DNA from 4 places in the Enterobacter bugandensis genome. Region 3 is predicted to be linked to each of the others. Evidence: predicted binding sites of a transcription regulator. Region 3 holds the regulator's gene; each other region holds the start of a gene.
What was found. Region 3 encodes CRP, which controls carbon source genes, mostly activating them, when cyclic AMP is high. Its sites were predicted from a motif close to ATGTGANNNNNNTCACAT; they were not measured.
Positions count from the first base shown of each region.

Region 1: a site for CRP is predicted at 1,326-1,343, ahead of rhaS (HTH-type transcriptional activator RhaS). Genes of this name have one in related genera too.
Region 2: a site for CRP is predicted at 1,694-1,711, ahead of rbsD (D-ribose pyranase). Genes of this name have one in related genera too.
Region 4: a site for CRP is predicted at 1,895-1,912, ahead of cdd (cytidine deaminase). Genes of this name have one in related genera too.

Region 1 is NZ_LT992502.1:4,604,134-4,607,248, forward strand. Features, by position in the region: gene rhaR (HTH-type transcriptional activator RhaR) at 1-287, opposite strand, end outside; gene rhaS (HTH-type transcriptional activator RhaS) at 361-1,197, opposite strand; gene rhaB (rhamnulokinase) at 1,499-2,968, shown strand; gene rhaA (L-rhamnose isomerase) at 2,965-3,115, shown strand, end outside.
Region 2 is NZ_LT992502.1:4,674,691-4,677,805, reverse strand. Features, by position in the region: gene kup (low affinity potassium transporter Kup) at 1-1,567, shown strand, start outside; gene rbsD (D-ribose pyranase) at 1,794-2,213, shown strand; gene rbsA (ribose ABC transporter ATP-binding protein RbsA) at 2,221-3,115, shown strand, end outside.
Region 3 is NZ_LT992502.1:4,304,381-4,307,495, reverse strand. Features, by position in the region: gene DG357_RS20955 (YccS/YhfK family putative transporter) at 1-1,479, opposite strand, end outside; gene crp (cAMP-activated global transcriptional regulator CRP) at 1,537-2,169, opposite strand; gene DG357_RS20945 (OsmC family protein) at 2,481-2,885, shown strand; gene DG357_RS20940 (phosphoribulokinase) at 2,952-3,115, opposite strand, start outside.
Region 4 is NZ_LT992502.1:3,184,187-3,187,301, reverse strand. Features, by position in the region: gene sanA (outer membrane permeability protein SanA) at 106-825, opposite strand; gene cdd (cytidine deaminase) at 952-1,836, opposite strand; gene DG357_RS15430 (CidB/LrgB family autolysis modulator) at 1,966-2,661, opposite strand; gene DG357_RS15425 (CidA/LrgA family protein) at 2,658-3,053, opposite strand.

The DNA.
Region 1 (3,115 bases), 300 kb from region 3:
AGTTTAAGCCTGTCAGGGCAGTAGATGACGTTCTGCAACACCAGATCGTTAACCGAGGCGTAGGCGTGTTTGTCTTCGGCGCGAATGTAAAACAGATCCCCGCGCGTGATGCGGTAGGGCCGGTCGTTGAGGACGTGCAGGCCGTTGCCGCGCCACACCAGCACCAGCTCGCAGAACTCATGGGTGTGCTCGGCAAAGACATTTTGCGGGTAACGGTCGGCCACCGCGACGGCCTGACTCGCGGAGGCAAAAAAATCATCTTTGCGAAGAATTAACTGAGCGGCCACACCACAACCTCTACGGCGAATAACCGGGCATTATTAGCTTTTTTGCGGCCTGAAAACGGTGACTGCCCTCGCGTTACTGAAGCAACGCGTCTTTCCCCTGACGAATATCGCGCGGCGACCAGCTAAATTCCCGGCGAAATAGCGTCGAAAAGTGATTACTGTCGCCGAAACCGCAGCGATAAGCAATTTCTGTAACGCTTTCGTCGGTATGCCGTAAAAGGTGACGCGCTTTGATCAGGCGCAGACGGTTAAGGTAACGCTGCGGCGTGAGCCCGGTATGCTGCTTGAGCTGACGATGCAGCGTGCGCAACGAGAGCGAAAAGTCGTCCGCCAGCGTTTCCCAGCAGACATCTTCAGCGAAATGATCTTCCAGCCAGGCCATGAGCTGGTTCAGCCGTGCGTCATTATTTTCCATCCCTTCCACCAGGCTGCTTCGGCGCAGCAGCACCAGCAACTGCATAAACAGCAGCTCGCGGGTGGCAATCGCGTGCGTCTCCTGCCCGTCCTCGCTCTGCTCCATCTGGCTCACCAGCTGACGCACCTGCTGTAACGTGGATTGATTCACCCGCCAGTGCGACGGGTAGTGGCCGTCCTTCTCCTGCGGCAACAGCTGATTCAGTCCGGAGAGAAACTGGAACGCATCCGGGGAACGATAGAGCACGTTGGTCAGACACAGGTTGTCGGTATGTTCATACAGGTGCCGGTCGTGGTCGCGCACGAAGCACACCGTACCGCCGCTGATGGTATACGGCTGACCGTTGAATACGTGGATGCCTGTTCCGTGCTCAACAATCACAATCTCATGAAAATCATGATGATGCTCCGGGAACGCAGCCTGAGGAAGCCGTGGCTCAATCGCGACGGGAGAAGCCCCCGAAGGAAAAAAATCGACGCTGTGCAGTACGGTCATAACGGCCCCCACCAATGAGAAAAGTTCTCAAAATAGTAATTAAGGCCCTCCACGCTCACCTTAAATTTTTGACAGTAAACCGCGCAAAAGCTGCCGATTTTTCAAGAAACAGGCGGAAAGATCGGGAAATGCGGTCAGCGTCACACTGCCTGCAAACCCCACCATTACTGGAAACTGTGAACTCCCTCACGTTCACCTTTGCTTTCTTGCCAGCGCGAGATTTGGGCTGTCAGTGGAGAGAAGGTGGCTATTTCTTCCCTTTCTTACACTCATCGTTAATGACTTAAGAAAGGACCCGACCATGACTTTTCGCCATTGTGTGGCTGTCGATTTAGGCGCATCCAGCGGCCGTGTAATGCTCGCCACCTGGGACTGTGACCAGCACACCCTTACGCTTCGCGAAATGCACCGTTTCGCCAATTGTCTGCAAAAACAGGACGGTTTTGTGACCTGGGATATCGATGCGCTGGAGGCGGAGATCCGCACCGGACTTCACAACGTCTGCGAAGACGGTATCCGCATCGACAGTATCGGCATTGATACCTGGGGCGTGGATTACGTGCTGCTGGACAGTCACGGCGAACGCGTCGGCCTGCCCGTCTCCTACCGCGACAGCCGCACCGATGGGCTGATGGCGCACGCCATCGCGCAGCTTGGCAAGGAGAACATCTATGGTCGCAGCGGCATTCAGTTTCTGCCGTTTAACACGCTGTACCAGCTGCGCGCGCTGGTGGAGCAACAGCCAGAGCTGGTTGAAAAGGTGGCGCATGCGCTGCTGATCCCGGACTACTTAAGCTATCGTCTGACCGGCAACATGAACTGGGAATACACCAACGCCACCACCACGCAGCTGGTCAATATCAACACCGATAACTGGGATGAACACCTGCTGGCATGGACGGGCGCCTCGCCGTCCTGGTTCGGCGCGCCAACCCATCCGGGCAATGTCATCGGCCAGTGGATTTGCCCGCAGGGGAATGAAATTCCCGTTGTCGCCGTCGCCAGTCACGACACCGCAAGCGCGGTCATTGCCTCGCCGCTCGCCAGCAAAGACGCGGCCTATCTCTCCTCCGGCACCTGGTCGCTGATGGGTTTTGAGAGCAAAACGCCTTACACCAGCGACGCCGCGCTGGCCGCCAATATCACCAACGAAGGCGGTGCCGAAGGACGCTACCGCGTGCTGAAGAACATCATGGGCCTGTGGCTGCTCCAGCGGGTGCTGAAAGAGCAGAACGTCACCGACCTGCCCGCGCTTATCGCGGAAACCGAAAAGCTGAAGGCCTGCACCTTCCTGATTAACCCGAACGACGACCGCTTTATTAACCCGGTGCACATGAGCGCCGAAATCCAGGCCGCCTGTTTTGACGCGGGGCAGCCGGTACCTTCCCGCCCCGCCGAGCTGGCGCGCTGTATTTTTGACAGCCTCGCCCTGCTCTATGCCGACATCCTGAGCGAGCTGGCGAGCCTTCGCGGTAAACCGTTCAGCCAGCTGCACATCGTGGGCGGCGGCTGCCAGAACCAGCTGCTGAACCAGCTCTGCGCCGATGCCTGCGGCATTACGGTGGTGGCAGGTCCCGTAGAGGCTTCCACGCTCGGCAACATTGGCATTCAGTTGATGACGCTGGACGAACTATCAAACGTCGACGATTTCCGTTCGGTGGTGACGGCGAATAACAGCCTGACCACCTTCACCCCCAATCCCTGCCATGACATTGCCCGCTACCGGGCGCAGTTTCAGCAAAAACGACTGACTAAGGAGCTTTGCGCATGACCACTCAACTTGAACAAGCCTGGGACCTGGCTAAACAGCGTTTCGCCGCCGTCGGCGTGGATGTCGAAGAGGCGCTGCGCCAGCTCGACCGTCTGCCCGTCTCCATGCACTGCTGGCAGGGTGATGACGTCGCCGGTTTCGAAAATC
Region 2 (3,115 bases), 370 kb from region 3:
GCTGGTGATTATCGGCCTGATAGGTGGCAGCTTCTTCTACGGGGAAGTGGTGATAACACCGGCTATCTCGGTGCTCTCGGCGATTGAAGGGCTGGAGATTATTGCCCCGCAGCTTGATGCCTGGGTTGTCCCGCTGGCAATCATCGTGTTGACGCTGCTGTTCATGATCCAGAAACACGGTACCGGGCTGGTGGGCAAACTGTTTGCGCCGATTATGCTGGCCTGGTTCCTGATCCTGGCGGCGCTCGGTTTGCGCAGCATTATTGCGAACCCGGAAGTGCTGCATGCGCTGAACCCTTACTGGGCGGTGCATTTCTTCCTTGAATATAAAGTGGTTTCCTTCGTGGCGCTGGGAGCTGTCGTGCTCTCCATCACCGGTGTGGAGGCGCTCTATGCTGACATGGGGCATTTCGGGAAGCTGCCTATCCGCGTGGCATGGTTTATTGTGGTGCTCCCGTCGCTGGTGCTGAACTACTTCGGTCAGGGCGCGCTGTTGCTCAAGAACCCGGAAGCGATTAAGAACCCATTCTTCCTGCTGGCACCTGACTGGGCGCTGGTGCCTATGCTGATCCTCGCAACGCTGGCGACCGTGATTGCCTCTCAGGCGGTGATTTCCGGGGTGTTCTCTCTGACCCGTCAGGCCGTTCGTCTGGGATATCTCTCGCCAATGCGCATCATCCATACCTCAGAGATGGAGTCGGGCCAGATCTACATCCCGTTCGTTAACTGGCTGCTCTACTTCGCTGTTGTGATCGTGATTGTTAGCTTCGAACACTCCAGTAATCTGGCGGCGGCCTACGGTATTGCCGTGACCGGTACGATGGTGCTGACGTCGCTTCTCTCCACCACGGTGGCGTACCGCAACTGGCACTGGAATAAGTTCCTCGTGGGGATGATTCTGGTGGGCTTCCTGTGCATTGACGTGCCGCTGTTCTCTGCGAACCTCGACAAAATTGTCTCCGGTGGCTGGCTGCCGCTGACGCTGGGCCTGTTGATGTTCATTGTCATGACCACATGGAAAAGCGAGCGCTTCCGCCTGCTGCGCCGCATGCATGAGCACGGTAATTCTCTGGAGGCGATGATCGCGTCGCTTGAGAAATCCCCGCCGGTGCGCGTGCCGGGTACCGCGGTTTACATGTCTCGTGCCCTGAATGTGATCCCGTTTGCGCTGATGCATAACCTTAAGCACAACAAAGTGCTGCACGAGCGCGTGATCCTGCTGACGCTGCGCACCGAAGATGCGCCGTACGTTCACAACGTGCGCCGCGTACAGATTGAGCAGCTGTCCCCGACCTTCTGGCGCGTGGTGGCGAGCTACGGCTGGCGCGAAACGCCGAACGTGGAAGAGGTGTTCCACCGCTGCGGTCTGGAAGGGTTAAGCTGCCGGATGATGGAGACGTCGTTCTTTATGTCCCACGAGTCGCTGATCATCGGCAAGCGCCCATGGTATCTGCGTCTGCGCGGTAAGCTGTATCTGATCCTGCAGCGTAACGCCCTGCGCGCCCCTGACCAGTTTGAGATCCCGCCTAACCGCGTCATTGAGCTGGGGACGCAGGTCGAGATTTAAGTCTCCGTGCGGCCTGATGCCCTCACCCCGTCCCTCTCCCACAGGGAGAGGGCGCAAACATCTAAAACGGTAACCTGACGGTTACCGTTTTGCATTTACCTCCCCTCCATTTCACTTAGCGAAACGTTTCGACGTTGATCACAAATCCGTTACGTCATGATGGTTTTCTGAACATTTATGCGGCTACACTATTTTTAGCGAAACGTTTCGCTAGTGGAGCAAGAAAATGAAGAAAGGCACGGTTCTCAACTCAGAAATCTCATCGGTTATTTCCCGTCTTGGGCATACCGATACGCTGGTGGTTTGCGATGCAGGCTTACCGGTTCCGCGCAGCACAACCCGTATCGATATGGCGTTAACGCAGGGCGTGCCCTCGTTTATGCAGGTACTGGAGGTAGTGACGGCGGAGATGCAGGTTGAGGCGGCCATTCTCGCGGCGGAAATCAAACAACATAATCCGCAACTCCACGAAACGTTGCTCAGCCACATTGAGCAACTGCAACAACACCAGGGAAACACCATAGAAATTCGTTACACAACGCACGAACAGTTCAAACAACAAACCGCAGACAGTCAGGCGGTGATTCGCAGCGGGGAGTGTTCCCCGTATGCGAATATCATTCTCTGTGCTGGCGTCACCTTCTGAGGCCATCATGGACGCATTACTGCAACTCAAAGGGATCGATAAGTCGTTCCCGGGCGTAAAAGCCCTCTCCGGTGCGGCGCTTAACGTCTACCCAGGACGCGTGATGGCGCTGGTGGGCGAAAACGGTGCCGGCAAATCCACCATGATGAAAGTGCTGACCGGGATCTACCAGCGCGATGCCGGTTCACTCGTTTGGCTGGGTAAAGAAACCACCTTTAACGGCCCGAAATCCTCTCAGGAAGCGGGCATCGGCATTATTCACCAGGAGCTGAACCTGATCCCGCAACTGACCATTGCGGAAAACATCTTCCTGGGCCGCGAGTTCGTGAACCGGTTCGGCAAAATCGACTGGAAAACCATGTACGCCGAAGCGGACAAGTTGCTGGCGAAGCTGAACCTGCGCTTTAAGAGTGACCGTCTGGTGGGCGACCTCTCCATCGGCGATCAGCAGATGGTGGAAATCGCGAAGGTGCTGAGCTTCGAGTCGAAGGTCATCATTATGGATGAACCGACCGATGCCCTGACCGATACCGAAACCGAATCCCTGTTCCGCGTGATCCGCGAACTGAAAGCGCAGGGGCGCGGCATTGTCTATATCTCTCACCGCATGAAAGAGATCTTCGAAATTTGCGACGACGTGACCGTCTTCCGCGACGGCCAGTTTATCGCCGAGCGCGAAGTGGCGACGCTGACCGAAGATACGCTGATCGAAATGATGGTGGGACGTAAGCTCGAAGACCAATATCCGCATCTGGACAAAGCGCCGGGCGAGATCCGCCTGAAGGTAGATAACCTCTGCGGCCCAGGCGTAAACGATGTGACCTTTACCCTGCGTCAGGGCGAGATCCTGGGCGTGGCGGGCCTGATGGGCGCGGGCCGTACCGAGCTGATGAAAGTGCTGT
Region 3 (3,115 bases):
GCCGATCAGCGTGTCGATCAGGCGGGCAACGATGAACTGTTCGCCGTTAAGCGTCAGCAGCTGCAGGGTATATACCGCCGTCACCGTAAAGCCCACCATCGCCCAGCCGTAGTTTTTGCGAATGATTAGATAGCTTACCAGGGTGACCACCAGCATCCCTGCCAGGGTATAGCCCTCGGGCACGTGAAAATGCAGCGTCACGCCCGCAATAATCAGCCCCGCCATCGTGCCGCCTGCCCGGTGCAGAATGCGCACCCGCGTGGCGCCATAGCCGTTCTGGGTAACAAACAGCACGGTCATTAAGATCCAGTACGGTTTCGGCAGGTGGAGCGCCATGCCCATCAGGCTGGCGATACTGAGCATGACGCTAATCCTTGCAGCGTTGCGCAGAGCGGAAGATTTCAGAGACAGGTAGCTTCTCAGCGCCGGCAGCAGCGGCAGACGTTTCTGTTTATCCGCCATCAGGTCACGGGAATAAAGCGGGCGCTGGGTGCGCAGCACGCGGGCGATGCGGCTGAAGTGCCAGGCGGCAAACTGGCCGACCGGGTTATCCGGGTGCTGACGGGCGATTTTCTCCAGCGCGCCGAGCTGTTTGTCCATGTTAAAGCGCGTGGGGTAGCGGTGGTAGAGAATATCATCGGCCAGCACCCGCAGGCGCGCGGAGACGGTTTGTGCGTTCCAGCGGATCACCGCTTCGGCATGGCTGCGCTCAACCAGCTTTTGCACCTCCTGCGGGTGGTGAAGGCTAACGGAGATATGCTCCTGAAGATCCAGCCCCACCTGAAAGGTGCGCAACAGCCGTTTATATTCGTGGTTCTTGTTGGCGGCGAGCATATGCAGCTGCTGATAGCATTGGCTTATCAGGTCTACCACCTTTTGCTGGCGCGTCAGCAACGGCGGTAAGGATTTTTCCGGATCCGTATGCTGGGTGAGCAGAGTGTATTTGGCTTCACAGTAATCCGCAAGCTGCACGTAGAGCAGGCTCAGAGATTCGCGCAGCGGCTGCTCCCGCCACAGCCAGAACCAGAACCAGTTAAACAGCCCGTACCACAGCGTGCCGAGGGCGTAGATCAGCAGCGGCTCCCACACGGGCATATTACCGGCGAGGCTCAGGGTGAAGATGGCCGCAATGAGTGACGCGGGAAGCAGACGGGCATGGAGCGAGCTGATTTCGGCGGTGACGCCGAGGGTCATCGCCAGCACGGTCAGGATCAGCGGCAGGGGAATATCGCGAGCCAGCAGAAGCTGCACCGCGAGGCTACAGCCAGCAAACAGCGAGCCGCCAATTATCAGACGTTTGAAAAAGCGTTTATGGGGCGTGTCCAGACCGGCAATGTTGCAGCAGGCGGGGACGAGAGAAAACAGCAGGCCCTGCTGAAGATGTCCCAGGATCAGGCCCACGGCCACGGGAAGACATAGCACCAGCGTTTGTCGTAGTGCGTAGTTAACTTCCGGGTGATAGATCAGCCTGCGCCACATGGGGAATAGAGACAAAAACGGCGTGACACCTTGCGATGGCACGCCGTTTAGGCAGGATTAACGGGTTCCGTAAACCACGATGGTTTTACCGTGGGCGGAGATCAGGTTTTGATCTTCCAGCATTTTCAGAATACGGCCCACCGTTTCGCGGGAGCAACCGACGATCTGACCGATTTCCTGACGGGTAATTTTAATTTGCATGCCGTCCGGGTGGGTCATCGCGTCTGGCTGTTTCGCCAGGTTCAGCAGAGTCTGCGCGATACGGCCAGTCACGTCCAGGAAGGCGAGGTTACCCACTTTCTCTGACGTCACCTGCAGACGGCGCGCCATCTGGGAAGAAAGACGCATCAGGATGTCAGGGTTTACCTGAATCAACTGACGGAATTTCTTATAAGAAATTTCAGCCACTTCACATGCTGTCTTTGCGCGAACCCAGGCGCTACGTTCCTGGCCTTCTTCAAACAGGCCCAGTTCACCGATAAAATCGCCCTGGTTCAGATAGGAAAGGATCATCTCTTTGCCTTCCTCATCTTTGATCAGCACTGCCACCGAGCCTTTGACGATGTAATACAACGTTTCCGCTTTTTCACCCTGGTGAATCAGCGTGCTCTTCGATGGGTACTTATGAATGTGGCAATGAGACAAGAACCATTCGAGAGTCGGGTCTGTTTGCGGTTTGCCAAGCACCATGCGCTGTTATCCTCTGTTATAAGCTGTCACCAGAGTCATCAGATGCATCCGGACTCTGGGGTTGCAATCGAATTCTTACCCATACCCTGGGAAGTCGGCTGTCGTAACGTTTCGCAGCCAGTAAAGTTTGATGTCCTCTGCATACATGTGTAACGTCAATGTATTACTGTAGCATCCTGAGTGTTTTAGCATAGCTTTTGCCGCGTGTCTCCTGGTGTCTCGCTTCAGCATGATGCAGGTCGCCTTCCATTGCGAGAAATGTAACGCACGCGTAATCTGTCACCAAAAATGCAACGTTGGAGTTAATGAATATGCAAGCGCGCGTGAAGTGGGTTGAAGGTTTAACGTTCCTGGGCGAGTCCGCATCAGGACACCAGATTTTGATGGATGGTAACTCCGGCGATAAAGCTCCAAGCCCAATGGAAATGGTGCTGATGGCGGCAGGCGGATGCAGCGCGATCGACGTGGTGTCGATTCTGCAAAAAGGCCGTCATGACGTGACGGATTGCGAGGTTAAACTCACCTCAGAGCGTCGCGAAGAGGCGCCACGCCTGTTCACCCACATTAATCTGCACTTTGTTGTCACCGGGAAAGAACTGAAAGACGCGGCGGTCTCACGCGCGGTGGATCTCTCTGCGGAGAAATACTGCTCTGTGGCGTTAATGCTGGAGAAAGCGGTAAAAATCACCCATTCGTATGAAGTGATCGAGGCTTAATTATTGGGGCATCGTGCGTGTTGATGCCCTCACCCTAACCCTCTCCCACGGGGAGAGGGAACATGTTCACGCGATCTGCTTCCCTTCCATCAGTCGCTCCACCAGCGGCGTCATGATCAGCTCCATTGCCAGCCCCATTTTTCCACCGGGAACCACTAACGTATTCATGTGGGAAATAAACGAGCCCTGCAGCATCGCCAGCAGCCAGGGGTAATCAATGCCTTCAAGAT
Region 4 (3,115 bases), 1.1 Mb from region 3:
ATTCTTCAATGAAGCCGTAGCGGCAGTGAACTCAGGTTAAAAGAGCTGGCGTAAAGGGGGGATAAAAAGCGTCAGTGCCGGCGTAAAGAAAGTATAAAGGCAGGCCTACTTTTTCTCTTTTTTCTGCATATCCAGCAGCTGCTCTGGCGTCACCGCCGGGTAACCCTGCGCGTCTTCCGGCACTTCATGCATTGCCGGGATCGGCACCAGCGGGCCTAAAAAACGCGGTTCGCGTTTGAAGATATACAGATCGGCCAGGGCGCCAAAGCGGGCACCAAACTCGCGGACGCGCACGCTCAGCATATCTTTTGGCGACGGCACCGCGTAGCACTGGGCCTGAATGCCCATGTGCAGGGCGATAAACAGCGCGCGCTCGCAGTGGAAGCGCTGGGTGATGATGATGAAGTCGTTGGTATCGAAGACTTTGCGCGTGCGCACGATGGAGTCCAGGGTGCGGAACCCGGCGTAGTCGAGCACGATATCGGCAGGGTCCACGCCCGCGGCAATCAAATCCTTCCGCATCGTCACCGGCTCGTTATAGCTTTGCAGCGCGTTATCGCCGCTCAGCAGCAGGTAGTTTACCTTGCCGCTGTTGTAGGCGTTCAGCGCACCCTGAATGCGGTAGCGATAATACTGGTTGATCACCCCTGTGCGGTAATACTTGGCGGTGCCGAGCACCACGCCCACCTGGCGATAGGGGAGATCCTGCAGGTCATCAAAGATGTAGGGGGCCGTTTTCCAGCTCATCCAGCGGTCGAGACCCAGCACGATAAACAGCAGTATGCCGACCAGGACAGACAGGCTGTAAAAAACGCGCTTTAACATGAAGATGGCTCGTTCGTGGATGAAATTTAACTCAGGCTACTTTACCCGCCTGGTTAGCGCAAGAAACAGCGACTCAACTGAGGGGTTTTTCAGCAACGTGGCGGACATTTCTGTCCGCCGGAAGGTTTACGCCAGCAGGACGCGGTCGATCGTCGTGCAGCCTAACGCCTTGAGCGTTGCGGCGGTGGCATCCCACTGAATCAGCGGCGCATCGGCCTTTTCGGCCAGAACGGCACGCTGAATGTCCGGATAATCGTAGCCGTTCAGGCTCAGCAGGTTGAGTGCGCCCTGCAGCGGCGGCAGCGTTGGGTTAAACGCGGCGTTTTCCGCATAGCTGCCGGTGAAGATACGGCCATCGCGGCACTGCAGTGCCACGCCGCTCGGGGAGTTGCTGTACGGAGTGTGGCTCTTGTTCGCCGCGCGTATGGCCGCCTGGTTCAGGTCATCGCCGGACAGGGCGAAACCGTGATCCTGCTCGTCCATCAGCAGCGTTTTAATCTCAAGATCTTTCGGGCCGAAGGCGTCAGGCAGGTAATCGCCCAGCGTGTGCGGCGCGCGGCCCGGCAGGTTAATGCGCAGCTGCAGCCCGCTGTTCAGCTCGTTCATAAACTGGCGGCAGTGGCCGCATGGGGTGTAGTTTACGGTGATGGCGCTCAGGGCTTTCTCACCGCGCAGCCAGGCGTGGCTGATGGCGCTCTGCTCGGCGTGAACGGTCTGCTGCATGGTTGCGCCGAGGAACTCCATGTTCCCGCCGAAGTACCAGGTTCCGCTGACGCCGCGCGCGATGGCGCCGACGTTGAAGTGGGAAAGATCGGCCCGGGCGCAGGCGGCAGCCAGGGGCAGCAGTGCGAAAGCCAGCGCGTCTTCATCCAGCCCGGTTGCCTGTTTAAGCACCGTGACCTGCTCCGCCGTCAGCAGGGCGGGGAAATGTGCATCTGCCAGAACGGGAGCCAGGGCTGACTGCAAATTATCTGCAAGCTGAGCGAAGGCAGCTTGAAAACGTGGGTGCATGGCGTTTGCCTCATAAAGGTTAATGGATCGGTAGTTTACGGAGCCGTAAGGCCTTTATATGTGATCCACTTCTCATTATGTATGCAACTTATGAAATCAAAATGAAATTTGCGCGACGCATCGCAAATTTTAGCCCATCACCGCCAGAATCAGCGGGAAAATGAACGGGGCGAGCAGGGAGGTGATAATCCCGCAGATCACCAGCGCAAGAGAGCTAAACGCCCCTTCCTGATAGTCCAGCTCCGCGCAGCGTGCGGTACCCAGCGCGTGCGAGGCGGTGCCCATCGACAGCCCGCGCGCCGCTTTGGTGTGAATACGCATCCCGTTCAGCAGAGTGTGGCCAAACACCGCGCCGAGAATACCGACGAAAATCACGCACATCGCGCTGATGGCCGGAATACCGCCGAGGCTGCCGCCTACCGCCATCGCGATAGGCGTGGTCACTGATTTAGGCAGGATAGAGGCGGCAATTTGCGGGGAGGCCCCCATCAACAGCGCCACCGACGTGCCGGTAATCATCGCCACCAGGCTTCCCACAAAACAGATAGTAATGATGGACTTCCACCGTGCGCGGATCTGGTGCAGCTGCTCATATAAAGGAAAGGCAAGCGCGACAACGGCGGGCTGCAGGAGGTCGTTTAAAATTTTGCTGCCCGCAAAGTAACGCTCATAAGGAATGCCGGTGAGCAGCAGGAAGGGAATAATCACCACCATCGCCACCAGCAGGGGGTTCAGCAAGGGCATTTTAAATCGTGCGGCAAGCTTGCGCGCGGCGAAGAATACCAGCAGGGTTAACGGCAGTGACCACCAGATATTAGCCATCATTTTTTTGTTTTCTCCCCGACCACGTTACGTTCTCCATGTACCAGATGAGAACTCCAGCTCACCACCAGGAAAACCACCAGCGTGCTGACCGCGCAGGAAACGACAATCGGGCCGAACTGCGCCTTGAGCAAATCAAAATACTGCATGACGCCCACGCCGATAGGCACGAACAGCAGCGCCATGTAGCGGATAAGAATGAAGCAGCCTGGATTAACCCACTTTGCAGGCAGAATTTGCAGCGCCAGTAAAACGAAGAGGATCAGCATACCGATAATGCTGCCGGGAATGGTGATGGGCAGCAGCGACGCGATGAAAATGCCGGCATACAGGCAGGCGTAAATCAGGACGAATGCGCGCAGATATTGCCAGATAATGTTCAATGATTTGCTCATGGTGATAGTCCTTGCTGAAACGCATTCATCATACAATTAAACCTAAAAATGTGCCACGGATC